Regions from separate parts of the Rhizorhabdus wittichii genome, predicted to be linked through region 2. Evidence: predicted binding sites of a transcription regulator. Region 2 holds the regulator's gene; each other region holds the start of a gene.
What was found. Region 2 encodes LexA, which represses DNA repair genes until DNA is damaged. Its sites were predicted from a motif close to GTTCCNCNCTTGTTCT; they were not measured.
Positions count from the first base shown of each region.

Region 1 (6,549 bases), 280 kb from region 2:
AAGCCCCGTCGCCACACCTGAGCGCTCAAGCAGATATTGTACGTCTTCGGTGGGGACATTGCCTGCTGCGCCCGGCGCGAAGGGACACCCCCCAAGCCCGCCCAGTGAGGCGTCGATTGTCGACGCACCCGCCTCGACCGCCGCCCAGACATTGGCAAGCCCGGTGTTGCGGGTGTTGTGAAAGTGGCAACGCACCGGCATGCCCGGGACTGCCTCGCGTACCATCCCGATCACCTCGGTCACCTGACCCGGCACCGCGACGCCAATCGTATCCGCAAGCACGATCTCGCTCGGATAGGCGTCGGCGGCGCGCTTCGCCATGTCCAGCACATGGTCCGGACGAATCTCCCCCTCGAACGGACAACCAAAAGCAGCGCCGATCGTGATCTGAGCCCGCCGCCCCGCTCCTATGGCCCTGCGAACAATGCCCCGGGCGACCTGCAGCGATTCTGCGCTCGTCTGCCCCTGATTGCGCATGGCGAAGCTGTTCGACGAAACGCACACCGCACCCAGTTCGTGCACCTTGGTGTTAAGCGCGCGATCGGCACCCCGGTCATTCAAAACCAAACCAATGTACACAAGATCGGCATGATCCGGCAGTTGCGCAATAAGCATCTCGGCATCCGCCATTTGGGGCACCTTACGCGGATTGACGAAACTCGTGACCTCGATCCTGCGCACGCCCGCCGCAATGGAGCGCTGAATCAATTCGAGCTTATTTGCCGTAGAAACGGCTTCACACTCGTTCTGGAGTCCATCGCGGGGACCAACTTCTACGATCTCGATCTTCGCCAAACCACTCCCCTCCCTCTCGGATTCGATCCTTAAACTGGCCACCATTATTTGTATACAAATTTATCTTCGGACAGGCTCACAAATTAAAGTAAGCAAAAATAACGGCCGATGCTGCCGGACTTCGGCGTGACCGATCGAGCAGCTGAACGGTGGCAATGTGTCCCGCAAGCTAGCCAGCGGGCCATCGCCGCCTTCCACCTTTTTGCCGCGCGGGACCGAGACGAGGTGCCCGAACGCTTCAGTTCTTCGGCCTATGCGATGGAGTCGGGCGAGACCGGCCGATGCGTCAGGTTCCCAAGAATGCTGGAGCCGTGGGACCAGCCCTTCTCGATCGCGGGATGGGTGGAGGCTGAGGAATCAGACGCTTGACTTACGTGCCGGGAAAGATCGGTCGTCACGTCGCCCTCTCCCAATCGCTTCAGGTGAGCGGGTTCGAAGCGGAGCCTCGCTCGTCTAAACAAAGCCGATGCGGCCAAACGGTAAATTTCGGCTGTTGGCACAAGCCGGCATTTGGCGACGTCGGCGGAAATGACGGCTCTGCCCTCCAGCCTCGGTCATTCGCGCCAGCGCGGAGAACGCCAGAAACGAACGGCGGCTTTCGGAATCACCGCTCACGGTCCTCAACGTCTGACGTTGGGCGTATTCCGTTGAAAAACTCGATCTTGAAGTAGCGTTGGTGTCCTGATTCAATCGTCTTGGGTTAGCGGAGACGAGCCGATGATGGGCGAGCGGACGGTAGCGCAGGACGGGCTATTCTACAGTTTCAGCCTGGAGCGGCATGTGCCGCCGGATCATCTGCTACGCTCGATCGACCGGTTCGTGGACCTGTCGGATATCCGGGAGCACCTGCGGCCTTTCTACAGCGAGACAGGGCGGCCCTCGATCGATCCGGAGTTGATGATCCGGATGCTGATCATCGGATACTGCATGGGCATCCGCTCCGAGCGGCGGCTGTGCGACGAGGTCCATCTCAATCTCGCCTATCGCTGGTTCTGCCGCCTGGGTCTGGAAGGCGATGTGCCCGATCACTCGACCTTCTCGAAGAACCAGCATGGCCGCTTCCGCGATAGCGACCTGCTGCGGCAATTGTTCGAAATGACGGTCGCGCGCTGCATCGCCCACGGACTGGTTGGCGGCGAGGGCTTCGCGGTCGATGCCAGCCTCATCCGGGCTGATGTGCAGCGCCAGCGGTCGGTGCCGGGTGGACAAGGCCTGCCGCCTGAAGCGGTCGGCCGCGCTGTCGCTGAGTATCTGGACGTGCTCGACGATGCAGCGTTCGGGGGTGCGACACCGGTCACGCCCAAGCGCATCAACCTTACTGATCCCGCATCACGCTGGACAGCGGCGACGCGCGAGGCCGCCTTCTACGCCTACAGCACCAACTATCTGATCGACCTCGACCACGCGGTCATCGTCGACGTCGAGGCCACGACGTCGGTGCGGCAGGCCGAAGTGACCGCCCAGCGCCGGATGATCGAGCGGACGCAGGAGCGCTTCGGCATCTGGCCAGAGCGCCTCGTGGCCGATACCGCCTATGGCTCGGCGCCCAACCTGGCCTGGCTGGTCGAGGAGATGAGCATCGAGCCGCACATACCGGTCTTCGACAAGTCCGCCCGGAACGACGGCAGCTTCGAGCGCGCCGACTTCGTCTATGACCATGAAGACGACAGCTATACCTGCCCGGGCGGCAACCGTCTGCGACGCTCCAATCGCAACTTCAGCACGCCGCGCAAAGGCGTCGATAAGGACGGGTCGATCCGCTATCGCGCGCGTCAGCAGGACTGCCAGAGCTGCGCCCTCCGGCAACAATGTACGCCGAACATGCCCGCTCGCAAGGTCACCCGATCGATCCACGAAGGTGCGCGCGACCTGGCCCGTGATATCGCCACCACCGACGCCTATCTTGTGTCACGCCGCCAGCGGAAGAAGGTCGAGATGCTGTTCGCCCATCTCAAGCGCATCCTGAAGCTCGATCGCCTGCGCCTGCGCGGTCCAAATAGCGCAAGGGACGAGTTCCACCTAGCCGCCGCAGCCCAAAACCTGCGGAAAATGGCCAAGATCATCCCCATGGCGAGGCCGGCACTGGCCTGAACGGCGCGGAACGTCGCTCGCATCCGTCGCCGAGCACACCCCAAACGCTCCCGCAGCCGAGTTTTTCAACGGAATAAGGGCGCAAAGCTGACATAGCGGTTGCGGACGCTCACCCGACACCTCACATGCAAGGCGATGACAAGAGATGACCCCGGCGCCAAGATCGCCCGCGCAGTTCAACACGCCCCAGAATGGCTTCGACAGGACCTTGTCTCGAAAGACCCAGCAGTTCGCAGTCGGGCCGAAGAGACCTTGGCTGCGATGATCGCTGCCGCCCTGAAAGAATGAGAAATCCAGCTTTGCCAATGCACTATTCGCTCGACTGTTGGTCGGAACGGAGCATTGGTCATCTTGTGAATCGCGGGCGCCGATAGCCCGCAACGTTAACCCGGCAGGCTGATCCGCCGGGCTTCAGGTGGTGGAAGCGGCGCTGGTGCCGCTCCTTGAAAAAGGAACCACCTCATGGCTCTCAAGCCCGATCTCGAAGACCTGCAGCTCATCCTCCTGACCTCTGCTGCGAAAACCGAAGGCGGGTTCATCCTGCCGGCACCGGCCCATATCGCTCAGTACGACATCCATATCCGCGACGCGGTCGGTATTATCATCGGCCGGGGCCAGGCGGACGAGTTCGAAGTCAGCGATCCGAAGATGAGCTGGCGTGCTGATGACGAGCATATGTTCGGCGCCGTCATCAATGACGCCGGCCGCGAGACGGTCGATATCAACGACCCCGCACCCGACCATCCCGAGATGAAGCCGATCCGGAGCGGTCGTAAGACGATAAAGAAGCCGACGACAAAGATGGTACCGCCACCCGCTGCCGCCCCAGTCGCAACGAGGTCGGGCGGCAAGCAGGCCAAAGTGGTCCAGATGCTGAACCGAAAGTCGGGGGCATCGCTCGACCAGATCATGGAAGCGACCGGCTGGCTTGCGCACTCGGCACGCGCGATGCTGAGCGGCCTGCGTAAGAAGGGCTATGCGATCGACCGGACGACGACCCCGAAGGGTAGCGTCTACCGCATCACGAAGGCGGACTGATGAACAGCAAGCTCGACCAGGGTCTGGCTGCGCTGGCGACGATGTCGCCGGCGCAGCTCCGCGAGGAGTGGTTCTCCACCTTCAAAGAGGAGGCACCCGACATACCGCCATCATTACTCTGCCGGGTCTTAGCATATCGGCTGCAGGAGCAGCAGTTGGGCGGTCTACCGGCGCAGGCCCAGCGTATGCTCGACATTGTCACCGAGGGGGTCACGCCGCTCCCTGAGCCCGAAATCCGGCTGAAGCCGGGATCGCGCCTTCTGCGTGAGTGGAACGGCAAACTCCACACTGTCATGGTCGATGCGGACGGCTTCAGCTTCAATGGCCAGCGTTTCGCGTCGCTGTCCCACATAGCGCGCGAAATCACGGGCGCTCATTGGTCGGGGCCTCGCTTCTTCGGCCTGAAGCGACGACCCGCTCCCCCATCGAGAGGAGCATCGGCTCGTGGCTAAGCGTGGACCAAAGACTCTCTCAGCAAACTCTACCAGCATCCGACAGGTTCGTTGTGCCGTCTATACCCGGAAGTCGACCGACGAAGGGCTCGATCAGGCTTTCAACAGCCTCAACGCCCAGCGCGAGGCTTGCGCCGCTTATGTCGCCAGTCAGATCCATGAGGGGTGGCAGCTCGACCCCACCCTCTATGACGACGGCGGCTATTCCGGTGGGACGATGGAGCGCCCTGCCCTCAAGCGCCTGTTGGCCGACGTCGAGAGCGGTCGGATCCAGGTCATCGTGATCTACAAGATCGACCGACTTACCCGCGCTTTGCCTGATTTCGCCCGCATCGTCGAGGTCATGGATCGCCACGGCGCCAGCTTCGTTTCTGTCACCCAAGCCTTCAACACCACCACCAGCATGGGCAGGCTTACGCTCAACGTCCTTCTCTCCTTTGCCCAGTTCGAGCGCGAGGTAACCGGCGAGCGCATCCGCGACAAGATTGCCGCATCGAAGAAGAAAGGCATGTTCATGGGCGGCACCGTGCCCCTCGGCTATGACGTCCATGAACGAAAGCTCCTCATCAATGAGGAGGAAGCAGAGATTGTCCGGCATATTTTCACCCGACATGCTGAGCTGAAATCAGTTCGAGAACTGGCCGATGAGCTCGAAGCCGAAGGGATACTGTCCGTCGTCGGGACATTTGGCGCAGATGGTTGCGCAGAGAAGAGGAGATCGGGCCTCGTCTGGGGTTGATGTTTAGGCGGCGAGCTTGCGGTGAAGCAAGCGTCGCTGTTCGATGGTCTTTCGCTTGATGCGTTTCCTCCGTTCGATAATGGCGGCGGCCCTGCCGAAATAGGCGTCGGCCGGTGTCACGTTGTCGAGGCTCTCGTGATAGCGGCGATGGTTATAATGCTCGACGAAGGCCTCGACCTGCCGTTCGAGATCGCCAGGCAGGAAGTAGTGCTCCAGCAGGATGCGGTTTTTCAGGGTCTGGTGCCAGCGCTCGATCTTGCCCTGGGTCTGGGGATGTAGCGGAGCGCCGCGAACATGGCTCATGTCATGGGCTTTGATCCAGTCGGCGAGTTCGCCGGCGATGTAGCTCGGTCCGTTGTCGCTGAGCAGCTTTGGTTTGTGCCTGACGGTGGCGTGGTCGCAGCCTGAGGCTTCGAGCGCGAGTTGCAGCGTGTCGGTCACGTCCTCGGCCCGCATCGTGGTGCACAGCTTCCAGGCGATGATGTAGCGCGAGAAATCGTCGAGCACGGTGGAGAGGTACATCCATCCCCAGCCGATGATCTTGAAGTAGGTGAAATCGGTCTGCCACATCTCGTTCGGGCGGCTGGTCTTGCGATGGAACTCGTCGGCCGCCTTGACCACGACGAAGGCCGGGCTGGTGATCAGGTCATGCGCCTTGAGCAGGCGGTAGACCGTTGATTCCGAGACGAAATAGTCCTTCTCATCGGTGAAGCGCACCGCCAGTTCGCGGGGCGACAGATCGGACTGCTCCAGTGCCATCTCGACGATCTGGTCCTGAATGGCGCCGGGGAGGCGGTTCCAGACCCGGCTCGGCGCGGAAGGACGATCCTCCAGCGCCTCGGGGCCGCCTTCGAGATAGCGATCATACCATCGGTAGAAGGTCCGCCGCGCGACGCCCAACTGGTCGAGGGTCCGCTTCGCCGGCAGGTGCGACTGCTCGACGATGCGGATGATCTCCAGCTTCTCGGATCCCGGATACCTCATTCGGGGTCTCCCCCATCCGCGATCATGCTTTTTTTCAGCAGCCGGTTTTCGAGCGTGAGGTCGGCGACGGCCTCCTTCAGGGCACGCGCCTCACGGCGCAGATCCTGTACCTCGCCGCTCGTCGCGGCACGGGCGGTGTCGCCCGCCAGCCGACGCTTCCCGGCCTCCATGAACTCCTTTGACCAAGTATAATACAAGCCCTGGGCAATGCCCTCCTTGCGGCACAGCTCCGCGATGCTGTCATCGCCGCGCAAGCCCTCCAGAACCACGCGGATCTTGTCCTCCGCCGAGAAATGCCGGCGTGTCGCGCGCCGGATATCCTTCACCACCTGTTCGGCCGACGCCTTGGGTTTGCGGGCCGATTTTACGCTTGAGGATTTGGGCTTCATCTTCGTTCCTTCGTCACTACGACGAAGCCCAAATCCTCCTTACATCACAACCTCAAATCTG
Region 1 is NZ_CP059319.1:3,700,018-3,706,566, forward strand. It holds gene HRJ34_RS17700 (hydroxymethylglutaryl-CoA lyase) at 1-840, opposite strand, end outside; gene HRJ34_RS17705 (transposase) at 1,513-2,886, shown strand; gene HRJ34_RS29555 (DUF6771 family protein) at 3,022-3,174, shown strand; gene HRJ34_RS29230 (DUF3489 domain-containing protein) at 3,349-3,924, shown strand; gene HRJ34_RS17715 (DUF2924 domain-containing protein) at 3,924-4,376, shown strand; gene HRJ34_RS17720 (recombinase family protein) at 4,369-5,115, shown strand; one part of gene HRJ34_RS17725 (IS3 family transposase) at 5,119-6,134, opposite strand; one part of gene HRJ34_RS17725 (IS3 family transposase) at 6,134-6,488, opposite strand.
Region 1: a site for LexA is predicted at 2,957-2,972, ahead of HRJ34_RS29555 (DUF6771 family protein). Genes of this name have one in related genera too.

Region 2 (6,549 bases):
AGAAGGCGTCGCCGTCCAAGGGGCTGATCCGTCCCGATTTCGATCCGCCCGCCCATGCCCGCGCCTATCAGGCAGCGGGGGCGGCCTGCCTGTCGGTGCTCACCGACATGCCCTATTTCCAGGGCCATGACGACTATCTGGTGCAGGCGCGCGCCGCCTGCGCGCTGCCGGCGCTGCGCAAGGACTTCATCGTCGATCCCTGGCAGGTGACCGAGGCCCGCGCGCTGGGCGCCGACGCGATCCTGATCATCGTCGCCGCGCTCGACGACGGCCAGATGGCCGAGATCGAGGCCGCAGCGATCGAGCATGGCATGGACGCGCTGGTCGAGGTCCACGACGCCGACGAGTTCGACCGGGCGTTGCGACTGCACTCGCGGCTGATCGGCGTCAACAACCGCGACCTGCGCGACTTCACCATCGACTTCGCCCGCACCTACGAGCTGGTCGGCCACGCGCCCGCGGGCTGCACCTTCGTCGCCGAGAGCGGGCTCGGCTCCAAGGCCGACCTCGACGCCATGGCCGAGCATGGCGTGGGCTGCTTCCTGGTCGGGGAATCGCTGATGCGGCAGGACGACCTCGCCGCGGCGACGCGCAGGCTGCTGACCGGGGCATGAGCCCGAAGCTCACCCATATCGACGCCGAGGGCGCCGCCCGCATGGTCGACGTGTCGGCCAAGGCGGAGACGAAGCGCGAGGCGGTGGCCGAGGGCCGCATCCTGATCGGCGCGGCGGCGCTCGACGCGATCCGCGCCGGATCGGTCAAGAAGGGCGACGTGCTCGCGGTCGCGCGCGTCGCCGGGATCATGGCGGCGAAGAAGACCGCCGATCTGATCCCGCTCTGCCATCCGCTGCCGATCTCGGGCGTCACCCTCGACCTCGCGATCGAGGCCGACGGCATCCGCGCCACCGCGACCGTCGCCACCACCTACACCACCGGCATCGAGATGGAGGCGCTGACCGCCGTCACCGCCGCGCTGCTGACCGTCTACGACATGGCCAAGGCGCTCGACCGGGGAATGCGGATCGAGGGCGTCCGCCTGCTGTCCAAGACCGGCGGCAAGTCGGGCGACTGGAAGGTCGGGGACGCCTGATGGCCCTGATCGCGGTCGCCGAGGCGCAGGCCCGCATGCTCGCGCTGAAGGCGCCGCTGGCGATCGAGACGGTGCCGCTGTTCGATGCCGCCGGCCGCTTCGCCGCCGCCGACATCCGCGCCCGCCGCACCCAGCCCGCCGCCGACCTGTCGGCGATGGACGGCTATGCGATCCGCTTCGCCGAACGGCCGGGCCCGTGGACCGTGGTCGGCGAGAGCGCGGCGGGCGGCGGGCTCGGCCGCGCGCTGGCGCCGGGCGAAGCCGCGCGCATCTTCACCGGCGCGCCGGTGCCCGAGGGCGCCGACGTGATCCTGGTCCAGGAGGAGGCCGCGCGCGACGGCGACCGGCTGGCCATGACGGGCGAGGGGCCGCCCCGGATCGGCGCGCACATCCGCCGGCGCGGCGGCGACTTCGCCGAGGGCGGCCTGCTGATCCCCGAGGGCGCGCCGATCGGCGCGGCGGCGATCGCGCTGGCGGCGAGCGGCGGCCATGGCGCGGTCGCCGTCCACCGTCGGCCGCGCATTGCGCTGCTGTCGACCGGCAACGAGCTGGTCGCGCCGGGCGCGCCGACGCCGGGGGCGCTGCTCCCCGCCTCCAACGGCCCGATGCTGGCGGCGCTGCTGCGGGGAGAGGCCTGCGCGGTGCAGGACCATGGCATCGTCCGCGACGATCTCGACGCGATCGCCGCCGCCTTCACGGCGATGGCGGCGGGCGCCGACATCATCGTCACGACCGGGGGCGCCTCGGTCGGCGACCATGACCTGGTGCTGCCGGCGCTGGAGAAGGCGGGCGCGCGGATCGATGTCTGGAAGGTGCGGATGAAGCCGGGCAAGCCGGTGATGATCGGCACGCTCGGCGACACGATCATACTCGGCCTGCCCGGCAATCCGGTGTCGGCCTTCGTCACCGCGACCCTGTTCCTCAAGCCGCTGATCGCGCACCTGCTCGGCGCGGCGAACCCGGTGCCGGAGCCGGTCGTCGCGCGGCTCGGCGCGCCGCTGGCGGCGACGCGGGACCGGGCCGAATATTTCCGCGGACGCTGGGCCGGCGGCCGCGCGGTGCCGTTGTCGGGACAGGACAGCGCGGGGCTGTCGGCGCTGGTCGACGCGGCGCTGCTGATCGTCCGCCCGCCGGACTCGCCCGGCCTCGACGAAGGCGCCGAGGTGCCGGTTTTACCGATCGCTTGACAGATTCCGGCCAGTTGCCTAAATGTTCTCCGTCCGTTCCCGACGAGGGCATTTGCCATGCTGACCCGCAAGCAACATGAACTGCTGTGCTTCATCAACGACCGGCTGTTGCAGACCGGCGTGTCCCCCTCGTTCGAGGAGATGAAGGAGGCGCTCGACCTCAAGTCGAAGTCGGGCGTCCACCGCCTGATCAGCGCGCTCGAGGAACGCAATTTCATCCGCCGCCTGCCCAACCGCGCCCGCGCGCTGGAGGTGCTGCGCATGCCCGAGACGGCAACCGCCAAGCCGACCGCCGCCGCGTCGGGCAAGGCGAAGGCCGCCGCGCCGGCCGTCCCGCAGGCTGCCAACGAGAATGTGCTGGAGATTCCGCTGCACGGCCGCATCGCCGCCGGCCTGCCGATCGAGGCGCTGGAAGGGCAGAGCAGCCTGTCGGTGCCCGCCGCGCTGCTCGGCCCGGGCGAGCATTATGCGCTCGAGGTGGCCGGGGATTCGATGGTCGAGGCCGGCATCCTCGACGGCGACTATGCGCTGATCCGCCGCGCCGAGACGGCCCGCGACGGCGAGATCGTCGTCGCGCTGATCGCCGATGCCGAGGCGACGCTCAAATATTTCCGCCGCGAGGGCGCGATGATCCGGCTCGACCCGGCCAACCGCGCCTATGACCCGCAGCGCTACAAGCCCGACCAGGTCCGCATCCAGGGCAAGCTCGCCGGCCTGTTGCGGCGCTACTGATTGTCGACGTCATCCACCCTCTCCTCGTCATGCCAGTACAGGCTGGCATGACGGTTAGGTGGGGTTTGGCCGCTCCAGCGACAGGTAGATGCTGTCGCACCACTCCTCGCCGACCAGCCAGGTTCGCTCGGCGAAGCCGTTTTCCGCGAAATTCAGCCGCCTGAGCAAGTTCAGCGATCCGACATTGCGCGGATCGACGTCGGCGACGATCCGCTCCAACCCATGGACGTCGAACGCCCGCCCGATCAGCGGCGTCAGCGCCTCGGCGGCGAGCCCCAAACCCCAATGGTCGGGCCGCAGGATGAAACCGATCTCGGGAAAGCGGTAGAGCCCGGCCTTGCCGATCACCCTTCCCGCATGTTCGATCACGAAATCCTCGCCCTCCGCGGGCGGAATCGCGATCATGTCATCCAGCCAGGCACGGGTGTCGTCGATCGATGCATGGGGCAGGCTCGACCAATAACGCATTGCCGTCCGGTCGCTCAGCACCGCGTGCAGATCGTCCAGGTCGCTCGGACGAACGGCTCGAAGCAGCAGGCGCGCGGTGCGGATCTCGACCATTGTTGCTCCCTTACATCCGGAAGGTCGACCAGGGGTGGCGGCCGACCGCCGCCGCCACGCTGTCGACCGCACCGCGATCGAGGTCAATGGCGAGGCCGCCGGTCCGCGCCAGCAGCGGGCGGTCGATCTTGAGCCAGCGCGGCGTGCAGCCGCGCGGCAGGCGGCGTTCGCTGATCGCGATGTCGGCGGCGGCGCAGGCTCGCGACAGCCGGGTCCAGTCGAGCCGATAGGGGCTGCGCGTCGCGAGGATGCGCCAGCGCCGCCCACCGCGTTGGATATCGGTGATGCAGAGATCGGCCGAGCAGCGCGCCTGCATCAGCGCATCGACCGGCAGCGCTTCGGCATCGACGCCCGCCGCCTCGCCGAGCACGCCGCGGATATAGTCGCCCGCGCGATCGCGCAGCAGCGCGACCCGGCCATCGCCGAGGACGAAGGCGACGTGGCGGCCGTCACCCGTCACCAGCAGGTCGGGCGTCGGCGACAGCAGCGCCCATAGCGCGCCCGCCGCGACGGGCAGCAGCCCCCAGCGCCGCGCCCGCGTCCGCCACAGCGCCAGCCACAATCCGCCCGCCGCCATCAGCGTGAAGGCACCCCACGCCATGGTCGGCAGCATCGCCACCGCGCCGGGCGCCGCCGCGACGGTCCGCGCGATCCACAGCAGCAGCGCGAGCGCCTGCGACACCAGCCACCAGGCCGGCGCGCCGATCCCGGCGATGTCGAGCAGCAGCGCCAGCGCCTCCAGCGGCATGATCACGAAGGTGGTGAGCGGGATCGCGACCATGTTGGCGAGCGCGCCGTAGAAGCCCGACTTGTGGAAATGGAACAGCGCGATCGGCGCGAGCGCGACCTCGATCACCAGCCCCGACAGCAGCAGCACCGCCAGGCCCCGGCCGAACCGCGCCGCCGCCCCCTCGTCGCGACGCGCGGCGAAGGCGGCGACGCGCGGATGGTCGAGCGTCGCGACCAGCGCGGTCACCGCCGCGAAGCTGAGCTGGAAGCTCGGCCCCGCCAGCGCCTCGGGCCAGAACAGCAGCACGACCAGCGCGCCCGTCGCGACCAGCCGCAGGGTCAGCGCCTCGCGCCCCATCGCGATCCCGGCCAGCACCAGCAGCGCGGCGACGCACGACCGGATCGTCGGCACCTGCGCGCCCGACAATAATGTATAGGCGATACCTGCCAGCGCCCCGGCGCCCGCCGCGATCAGCAGCAGCGGCGCGCGCAGCGCCAGCGCCGGGCTGAGCGCGAGCAGCCGCAGGGCGAGCAGCAGCACGCCGCCGACCACCGCCGAGACGTGCAGCCCCGACACCGACAGCAGGTGCGCGAGCCCCGACCGGCGCAGCGCCTCGGCATCCTCCTCGGCGATCGCGCCCTGGTCGCCGGTCGCGAGCGAGGCGGCGATGCCCCCGGCACTCATCCCCGTCACCCGCGCCTCGATATGCTCCGACAGGCGGGCGCGGCGATCAGCGAGCCAGTCGAGCGGGCCGCGCCCGTCGCCGGCCGGCACGATCCCGGGCGGGTCGAGCGCCTTGCCGGTCGCGCCGATCCCCTGGAACCAGGCGGCGCGCGCGAAATCATAGGCGCCGGGCACCGCCGGCGGCGCGGGCGGCATCAGCCGGGCGCGCACCCGGATGCGCCCGCCGGCCGCGACCGGCCGCTCCAGATCGGCCTGGTCGACGTTGAGCCGGATGCGGTGCGGCAGCAGCAGGCCGGCATCGGGCGCGATCGTCAGCCGGGTCAGCTCGCGCGCGGGCATCCGCTCGACCGCCTCGATCCGGCCCGCGACCTCGGTCACCACCGGCCGGTCGATGCGCGGCGCGGCGACCCAGTCGGCGCGTGCCCAGACCAGCAGCAGCCCGGCGATCGCCGCCAGCGCCCCGACCAGCAGCATCCGTCCGGCCCGCCGCCCGACACCGAGGGCGACCCCGCACAGCGCGATCCCGGCGAGAAGCGCCAGCGCCGCGAACCAGCCGTTCCGGTCGGGCAGCACCAGCCACAAGGCGATGCCGCCGCCGAGCGCGACCGGCAGCCACAGCGCGACCTGGTCCCGCTCCGCCTCCAGCCAGGCTTCGAGTCGCGCGGCGATCCTATGGCCGATCGCCGGGCGGACGGCGGACCCGATCGGCGGCGGCGCCCGGAAAAGCCCGGCTTTCAGCATGTCGCCGGACGCCACCGCCGATTCGCAGCGGTTGGCCCGTCCGCCGGTTTGACCCGGCGGGAAAATGCTTTACGGGGCGCATCGACATCGCAGGCCATCGGGCCCGATCTTGGAGAAAGCGCGCGTGGGCGCAAGCATGGAAAAGCAGACCGTCGTCACCCGTTTCGCCCCGTCGCCGACGGGCTTCCTGCACATCGGCGGCGCCCGCACCGCCCTGTTCAACTGGCTGTTCGCCCGCCACCATGGCGGCAAGTTCCTGCTCCGCATCGAGGATACCGACCGGGCGCGATCGACCCAGGAGGCGATCGACGCGATCCTCGACGGGATGCGCTGGCTCGACCTCGGCTGGGACGGCGACGTCGTCTACCAGTTCGCCCGCGCCGAACGCCATGCCGAGGTCGCCCGCGAACTGCTCGCCAACGGCCATGCCTATCGCTGCTACGCGACCCCGGAGGAACTGGCCGAGCTGCGCGAGCAGCAGCGCGCCGCCAAGCAGCCGCTGCGCTATGACGGTCGCTGGCGCGACCGCGACCCGTCCGAGGCGCCCGAAGGCGCGCCCTTCGTCATCCGGCTGAAGGCGCCGCGCACCGGCGAGGTGACGATCGACGACCAGGTCCAGGGCCCGGTCACCGTCCAGAATGCCGAGCTGGACGACATGATCCTGCTCCGCTCGGACGGCACGCCGACCTATATGCTCGCGGTGGTGGTCGACGATCACGACATGGGCGTCACCCATGTCATCCGCGGCGACGACCATCTCAACAACGCCTTCCGCCAGCTCGCGCTGATCCGCGCCATGGGGTGGGAGGAGCCGGTCTACGCGC
Region 2 is NZ_CP059319.1:3,422,886-3,429,434, forward strand. It holds gene trpC (indole-3-glycerol phosphate synthase TrpC) at 1-614, shown strand, start outside; gene moaC (cyclic pyranopterin monophosphate synthase MoaC) at 611-1,090, shown strand; gene HRJ34_RS16430 (molybdopterin molybdotransferase MoeA) at 1,090-2,277, shown strand; gene lexA (transcriptional repressor LexA) at 2,335-3,009, shown strand; gene HRJ34_RS16440 (GNAT family N-acetyltransferase) at 3,064-3,570, opposite strand; gene HRJ34_RS16445 (ComEC/Rec2 family competence protein) at 3,581-5,725, opposite strand; gene gltX (glutamate--tRNA ligase) at 5,862-6,549, shown strand, end outside.

Region 3 (6,549 bases), 2.3 Mb from region 2:
GAGCACGGTCACCAACGATGCCGCGTTGAGGGTCGCCAGCCCAAATCGCAGCTTCGACGTATATTCGTCGCGCTGGCTGCGCTCATAATGGGCAATCTGCCAGGCGCTCTGGCGATCGCGCTCGACCATCTCCCTCAGGGCGGCATGCCGCATTTCCAGCTCGGTCTCGGCCGGCAGCGGTTCGTGAAATGGATCTTCCTTCGTCATCATACGCCCCCGCACCACCGCCGCCCCATGCTCGACCGTCTGCTTAAAATTAAGCGGACGGTCGGGATCATGTCGGCCGCGGCTCCGCGAGTCCAGCGCGCCTCGCTAAACCCGGCCGTCGCGGCAGGATCCATGGGAAATCCCATAGACCGGTTATGCCCGGCCGGCGGCGCGGCTGATCTCGTCCAGCTTCGCGGCGATCGCCATGAAGCGTTCGACCCCCGCCCGGTCGCGCGCGAGCGCCAGCGCGCCAATCCGATCGGCGACGAAGACGGCTGCCCTTTCCCCATGCATCCGCTTGATCGCCAGCGCCTCCGCGAGACGTTCCTCGTCGGGGCTCATCGCGGCGCCGGCGCCCATGGTTCCCGCGCGCCCAGCTCGCGCTCGTCGACGTTGAGCGCCATGGCCAGGTGCAGGCGCTCCAGCTCGGGCAGGCGGCGCGGGGTGCCGCGCTTCACGAACTGCTGGAGATAGGCGTCATTACGGCCGATCATCCGCGAGACGGATGCGAGGTCCAGGCCCCGATCGCGCACCAGCCGCGCGACCGTCCTCCGCACCGTGTTAGGGGAGGGGACCGCGCTCAATGGCACAGCCAGTCCGTCTCGGCGTCGTCGAGCGCCTCGAATGCGTCGCCCTCGGCGCGGATGGTCGACAGGTGCTTGCGGACGTCGTCGACGCTGCCGTTGCGAGGAAAGGCGCGATCGGCGCGCATGCCTTTCGCGAGCGCGCCTATGAAGCCGGGGCGGTCGTGCTGCTTGAGCAGCCAAGCCCCGAACGGCTGGCGGGATGATAGGTCGGCCATGGTGCCCTCCATAGGGGTTTATCCGGATCGGACGGAATCGGTCTTGCCCGACTCGATCGTGCCCCTTCATACGATGTTCCGATTTTGTTCTCAAATTTGGAGGGGTACGAGATGGGGTGGAACGACTTCCGACTGGCAGCGCGCGGCGAGCGTTATCCCAACGCTGACGGGTCCAGCCGGCAGGATGAACTGCGCCGCTGCGCGCGCGGCGAGCGGGTCGCCCTCATCCGTGAGCCCACCAACGAATACGATCCGGCCGCCGTCGCGATCTTCTCCTGTCGTGGCATCCAGTTGGGATATCTGGCGGCCGACCATGCCGGCTGGATCGGCAGCAAGATCGACCGTGGCTATGACGTGCGCGCGATCGTCGAGCGGGTGAAGGGTGCCCACCTTGAGGGAGCGACCCTCGGCCTGGTCATTCTGATCAACATGGAAGGCGACGACCCGACGCTCGACGGCGAAGCCAGCCAGCCGTTCGACCCGGCCGAGGCGATCGCGGCTTGATGAAATATCGAGTCGCTTGAATGGCTTAGGCAAGAATTTGATTTTCCTCGGGAAATCGCTATTCTTGCCTCGGCGAGATACGCTGGAACCACCTTGGCCGTTAGCTACGTCGAAGCGGCAATCGATCGGACGGCCGTCCTAGCAGTGGCGACCTACGAGCCAGATCGGTGCAGACAAGGCCAGGGCTCGCCACCCTTCACCATTTATAGCCGTACCAGCGGAAGATCGCCTTTGCCTCGTCTGGGATAGGCGCCTGGGACGGCAGCGGAAATACGGTCAACCCCTTGTCGGCGCCGCCCTCAACGATCGGGTAAAGCGCCTTGGCCGGTCCCAGATCCCAACTCGGCGACACCGTATTTGCCGCCTGATAAAAGGCGCTGGCGACGGTGTCAGCCATTTGCAGACCGGCTAGCTTTTCCGCAGGCACCACCGACCAGTGCGACCGGTCGAGCAGTGCGGGATCGAGGCCCCGGCTGTTGAGGAACAACGTCTTCGCCCGCCGCTGCATCGCCAGCAGATCGATGTAGGCGAAGAAGTGTCGGTAGTCGTGCCCGCCGCGCCTCGCAAACACCACCTTAAGCGGTTCAAGCTGGCCGAGCTCCTGACGCTGCCAGCACGCCGCCCAGTCGGTCACGCGCTCAAGCAAGAGTCGCATGCACCAGTTATAGAACTTCCCGGCCTCGACCATCGAACCGATCCGTTCATTGACGTAATCGCGCATGTTCGTCTTATGAGAGGCGAGCGTGAAGGCCCTGACGGGGCGCGTTGCAAGCGAAGCGCATACCGCTTCGCGCCGCTCTTGACCGATCTTGGCGTAATGGAGCGATCCGGCCTGCCGCGCTTTCGCCTCCAGGCGCATTGCGTCGATCCAGTCCGGTAAGTCGCTATCGCGGCTCGTCCTTACGCAAACTGCCGAGACGCATAACCATTCGTGGCGTGTGGCGGCATATCTCAAGCCGTCGCGCACACCGGGGTCTCCGGCCTCGTCAATGAAAACCGTCAGCGCGGGCATCGCTCGCTGTTATCATCCAGGGCGCCGCCGAGTCGAATCGGCTCCATCATAATGGATGAAAAATAATCTGGGGGCATTTGTGGGGGCAGCTTCAAAACAGCGATCTAACAAGATCGCGGATTTCCGCCACTAAATCGGCTTAGTGTGATGGGCGGCGGACCCACCAGACGCTCTGCCAATTTCCTCATCCTTCCGTCATTCCCGCGAAAGCGGGAATCCATGGACGGCGGATCGCAGGAGGCTGGATGTCCCGTGACCGTGGCTTCCCGCTTTCGCGGGAATGACGACAGGGACGGACGATATGCAAGCCGGACGGCATATCGGCCGCCCACCCTCAGGGAACGAAGATGCTGATGATCTGGCTCGCCATGAGCCACAGAGCGCCCGCGCCGATCAGCGCGGCGACGAGATAGGCATGACCGGGAAAACGCTCGACCATCGACTGCAAATCCTCAACTGGCTTCGGCCCGCCAGATAGGGCCGGCGGTCATGCGGCTCAATCGGTCGGGCCCGGTCGGCGTGATCCTTTCCTTCGATCTTAGTCTAATCGGCGGAGCGGGGCGTGATCGGGGGTGTCGACGGAAACCGTGGTTTTCGGCCGCTTAACCCTTGCGGGTTACCCGCCTTTAAGGCGGGGCGGTTTAGACGAAAGTCGTACGGGACGGCAAAAGGATGGTCCGAATGCACAAGTTCACGAAGCTCCTTCGCGACAGCCGCGGCGCGACCGCCATCGAATATGGCCTCATCGCGGCGCTGATCGCGGTCGCGGCGATCACCGCGATGACGGCGCTGGGCAATCAGCTTTCGACGACGTTCAACAACGTCAGCAACAATATGAAGGCCTCCTAAGCCCGGAGGCTCCTTCCCAACCCGCTTCCGCTGCCCCGGCCGGTGTGTCCCCGGCCGGGGTTTTTTCTGTCGGGAGCGGGGCGGGCGCGCAGATCGGGGCCTTGCCCCGGGGCGCGCCGTTCCCTAACTGTTCGCGAGTGACTCAGGATGCTCCCGTTCCCGAACCCGCCTATCTGCGCGGCCTCAACCCGCCGCAGCGCGAGGCGGTGCTCACCACCGAGGGGCCGGTGCTCGTCCTCGCCGGCGCCGGCACCGGCAAGACGGCGGCGCTGACCGCGCGGCTGGCGCATCTCGTCGCGACGCGGCGGGCCTGGCCGTCCGAGATACTGGCCGTCACCTTCACCAACAAGGCGGCGCGCGAGATGCGCGAGCGGGTCGGCCGGCTGCTCGGCCAGGCGGTCGAGGGGATGCCGTGGCTCGGCACCTTCCACTCGGTCGCCGCGCGGATGCTGCGCCGCCATGCCGAGCTGGTCGGCCTCACCCCCAGCTTCACCATCCTCGACACCGACGACCAGCTCCGCCTGCTCAAGCAGCTTCTCGCGGCCGCCGATCTCGACGAGAAGCGCTGGCCCGCGCGCCAGCTCGCCGGGCTGATCGACCGCTGGAAGAATCGCGGCCTGACCCCGGCGGAGATCGACGCGGGCGAGGCCGAACAGTTCGCCAACGGCCGCGGCGGCGAGCTCTACCAGCAATATCAGGATCGGCTGCGCGCGGTGAACGCCTGCGATTTCGGCGACCTGCTGCTCCACATGCTGACCATATTGAAGACGCACCGCGACGTGCTGGCCGATTATCAGCAGCGCTTCCGCTATGTGATGGTCGACGAATATCAGGACACCAACAGTTCCCAATATCTCTGGCTCCGCCTGATCGCGCAGGAGCGCAAGAACATCTGCTGCGTCGGCGACGACGACCAGTCGATCTATTCGTGGCGCGGCGCCGAGGTGGCGAACATCCTGCGCTTCGAGCGCGATTTCCCCGGCGCGGCGGTGATCCGGCTCGAACAGAATTACCGATCGACCCCGCACATCCTGGCGGCGGCGAGCGGGCTGATCGCGCATAATGGCGGCCGGCTCGGCAAGACGCTGTGGACCGAGGCGGCCGAAGGCGAGAAGGTCCGCATCGTCGGCGTCTGGGACGGCCCCGAGGAGGCGCGCCGCGTCGGCGACGAGATCGAGGCCCACGAGCGCGGCGGCGGCAAGCTCGACGACGTCGCGATCCTGGTCCGCGCCCAGTTCCAGACGCGCGAGTTCGAGGACCGCTTCATCGCGATCGGCATGCCCTACCGCATCGTCGGCGGCTTCCGCTTCTACGAGCGCGCCGAGATCCGCGACGCGCTCGCCTATCTGCGGACTATCAGCCAGCCGGCCGACGACCTCGCCTTCGAACGGATCGTCAACACGCCCAAGCGCGGGCTGGGCGACAAGGCGGTCGCCAAGCTGCACCAGCTCGCCCGCGCCGAGGGGATTCCGCTGGCGCTGGCCGCCGCGCGCATCCTCGGCACCGACGAGCTGACCCCGCAGGCGCGCCGCGCGCTCGGCAACCTCGTCGGCGACATCGCCCGCTGGCGCGACCTGCTGTCGCAACTGTCGCATCCCGAACTGACCCGGCAGGTGCTGGAGGAGTCGGGCTATGTCGCGATGCTCCAGAACGAGAAGTCGACCGAGGCCGAGGGCCGGCTGGAGAATCTCAACGAGCTCGCCCGCGCGATGGAGGACTATGCGACGCTCGGCGACTTCCTCGAACATGTCAGCCTGGTGATGGACAACGACGCCGAGGCGGAGACCGCCAAGGTGACGGTGATGACGATCCACGCCGCCAAGGGGCTGGAGTTCGACACGGTGTTCCTGCCGGGCTGGGAGGAGGGCGTCTTCCCGTCGCAACGGTCGCTCGACGAGGGCGGGCTCGCCAGCCTCGAGGAGGAACGGCGGCTCGGCTATGTCGCCATCACGCGGGCGCGGCGGCGCTGCACGATCATCCACGCCGCCAACCGCCGCATCTACGGCCAGTGGACCTCGTCGATCCCGTCGCGCTTCGTCGCCGAGCTGCCCGACCAGCATGTCGAGGCCGAGACGACCATGTCGGGCGGCGAATCGCTGTGGCGTGCGCAATGGTCCGAACATGCCGATCCCTTCGCCCATGTCGGTCGGTCGCAGGGACGGGGCCCCGGTTGGCAGCGTGCCACCGCGGCGGGCGGCCTCGGCAGCCCGCAGGCGGGGTCGCGCGTGGTCGAGGCGCGCGCCTCGGCAGTCAGCTTCGCCCAGCCGCCGCGCAAGGACATCGCGCTCGGCCAGCGCGTCTTCCACACCAAGTTCGGCTATGGCGCGGTGGCCGAGATCGAGGGCAACAAGCTCGAGATCGACTTCGAGCATGCCGGCCGCAAGCGGGTGCTCGACAGCTTCGTCAGCCCGGCCTGAGAATATATTTCTACCACCTAGGTAGAAATTGTCCGCGCGCCTGCGATGGGCGGTTGCGGGAGGCCCGGCCGACCGCCTAGAGGAACATCATGGCGAAGAGTGCGCATCCCCTCTCGATCCCGGCCTATCGTTCTTATTGGCTGGCCCGTTTCGCCTCGACCCTCGCGCTCAACGGCATGGTCGTGATCATCGGCTGGCAGGTCTACGATGTCGCCCGGCGGACCATGCCCCCGCGCGAGGCGGCATTGCAGCTCGGCCTGATCGGCCTCGTCCAGTTCCTGCCGCTGATGCTGCTGACCCTGGTGACGGGGCTGGTGGCCGACCGGATCGACCGGCGCTGGATCGCGCGCAGCACCGCCGCGCTGGAGATGCTGTGCGCCGCCGCGCTGGCGCTGTTGACCTGGCTCGACCTCATCAACCTGCCGGCGCTGTTCGTGATCGCGGCGCTGCTCGGCGTCGCGCGCGCCTTCGCCGGGCCGGCGCTCCAGGCGCTGGCGCCCAATCTGGTGCCGAAGGCGGTGCTCCCCGCCGCGATCGCGGTCAGCTCCTTCGCCTGGCAGGTCGGGGCGATCGCCGGGCCGCCGCTGGGCGGCTATCTGTACGCGATCCACGCGCCGCTCGCTTATGCGGTCAGCGCCGGCCTGCTCGCCCTCGCCACCGTCATGCTGCTGCGGATCGGGCCGGTGCCGCGCGCCGTCGTCACCGGATCGCAGCACCCGCTGGGGCAGATGCTGGAGGGGATCTCCTACCTCAAGCGC
Region 3 is NZ_CP059319.1:41,211-47,759, forward strand. It holds gene HRJ34_RS00310 (hypothetical protein) at 1-207, opposite strand, end outside; gene HRJ34_RS00315 (DUF6961 family protein) at 361-549, opposite strand; gene HRJ34_RS00320 (hypothetical protein) at 546-701, opposite strand; gene HRJ34_RS00325 (hypothetical protein) at 788-1,009, opposite strand; gene HRJ34_RS00330 (HIRAN domain-containing protein) at 1,121-1,513, shown strand; gene HRJ34_RS00335 (DUF3800 domain-containing protein) at 1,710-2,525, opposite strand; gene HRJ34_RS00340 (Flp family type IVb pilin) at 3,207-3,374, shown strand; gene HRJ34_RS00345 (ATP-dependent helicase) at 3,512-5,791, shown strand; gene HRJ34_RS00350 (MFS transporter) at 5,881-6,549, shown strand, end outside.
Region 3: a site for LexA is predicted at 3,493-3,508, ahead of HRJ34_RS00345 (ATP-dependent helicase). Genes of this name have one in related genera too.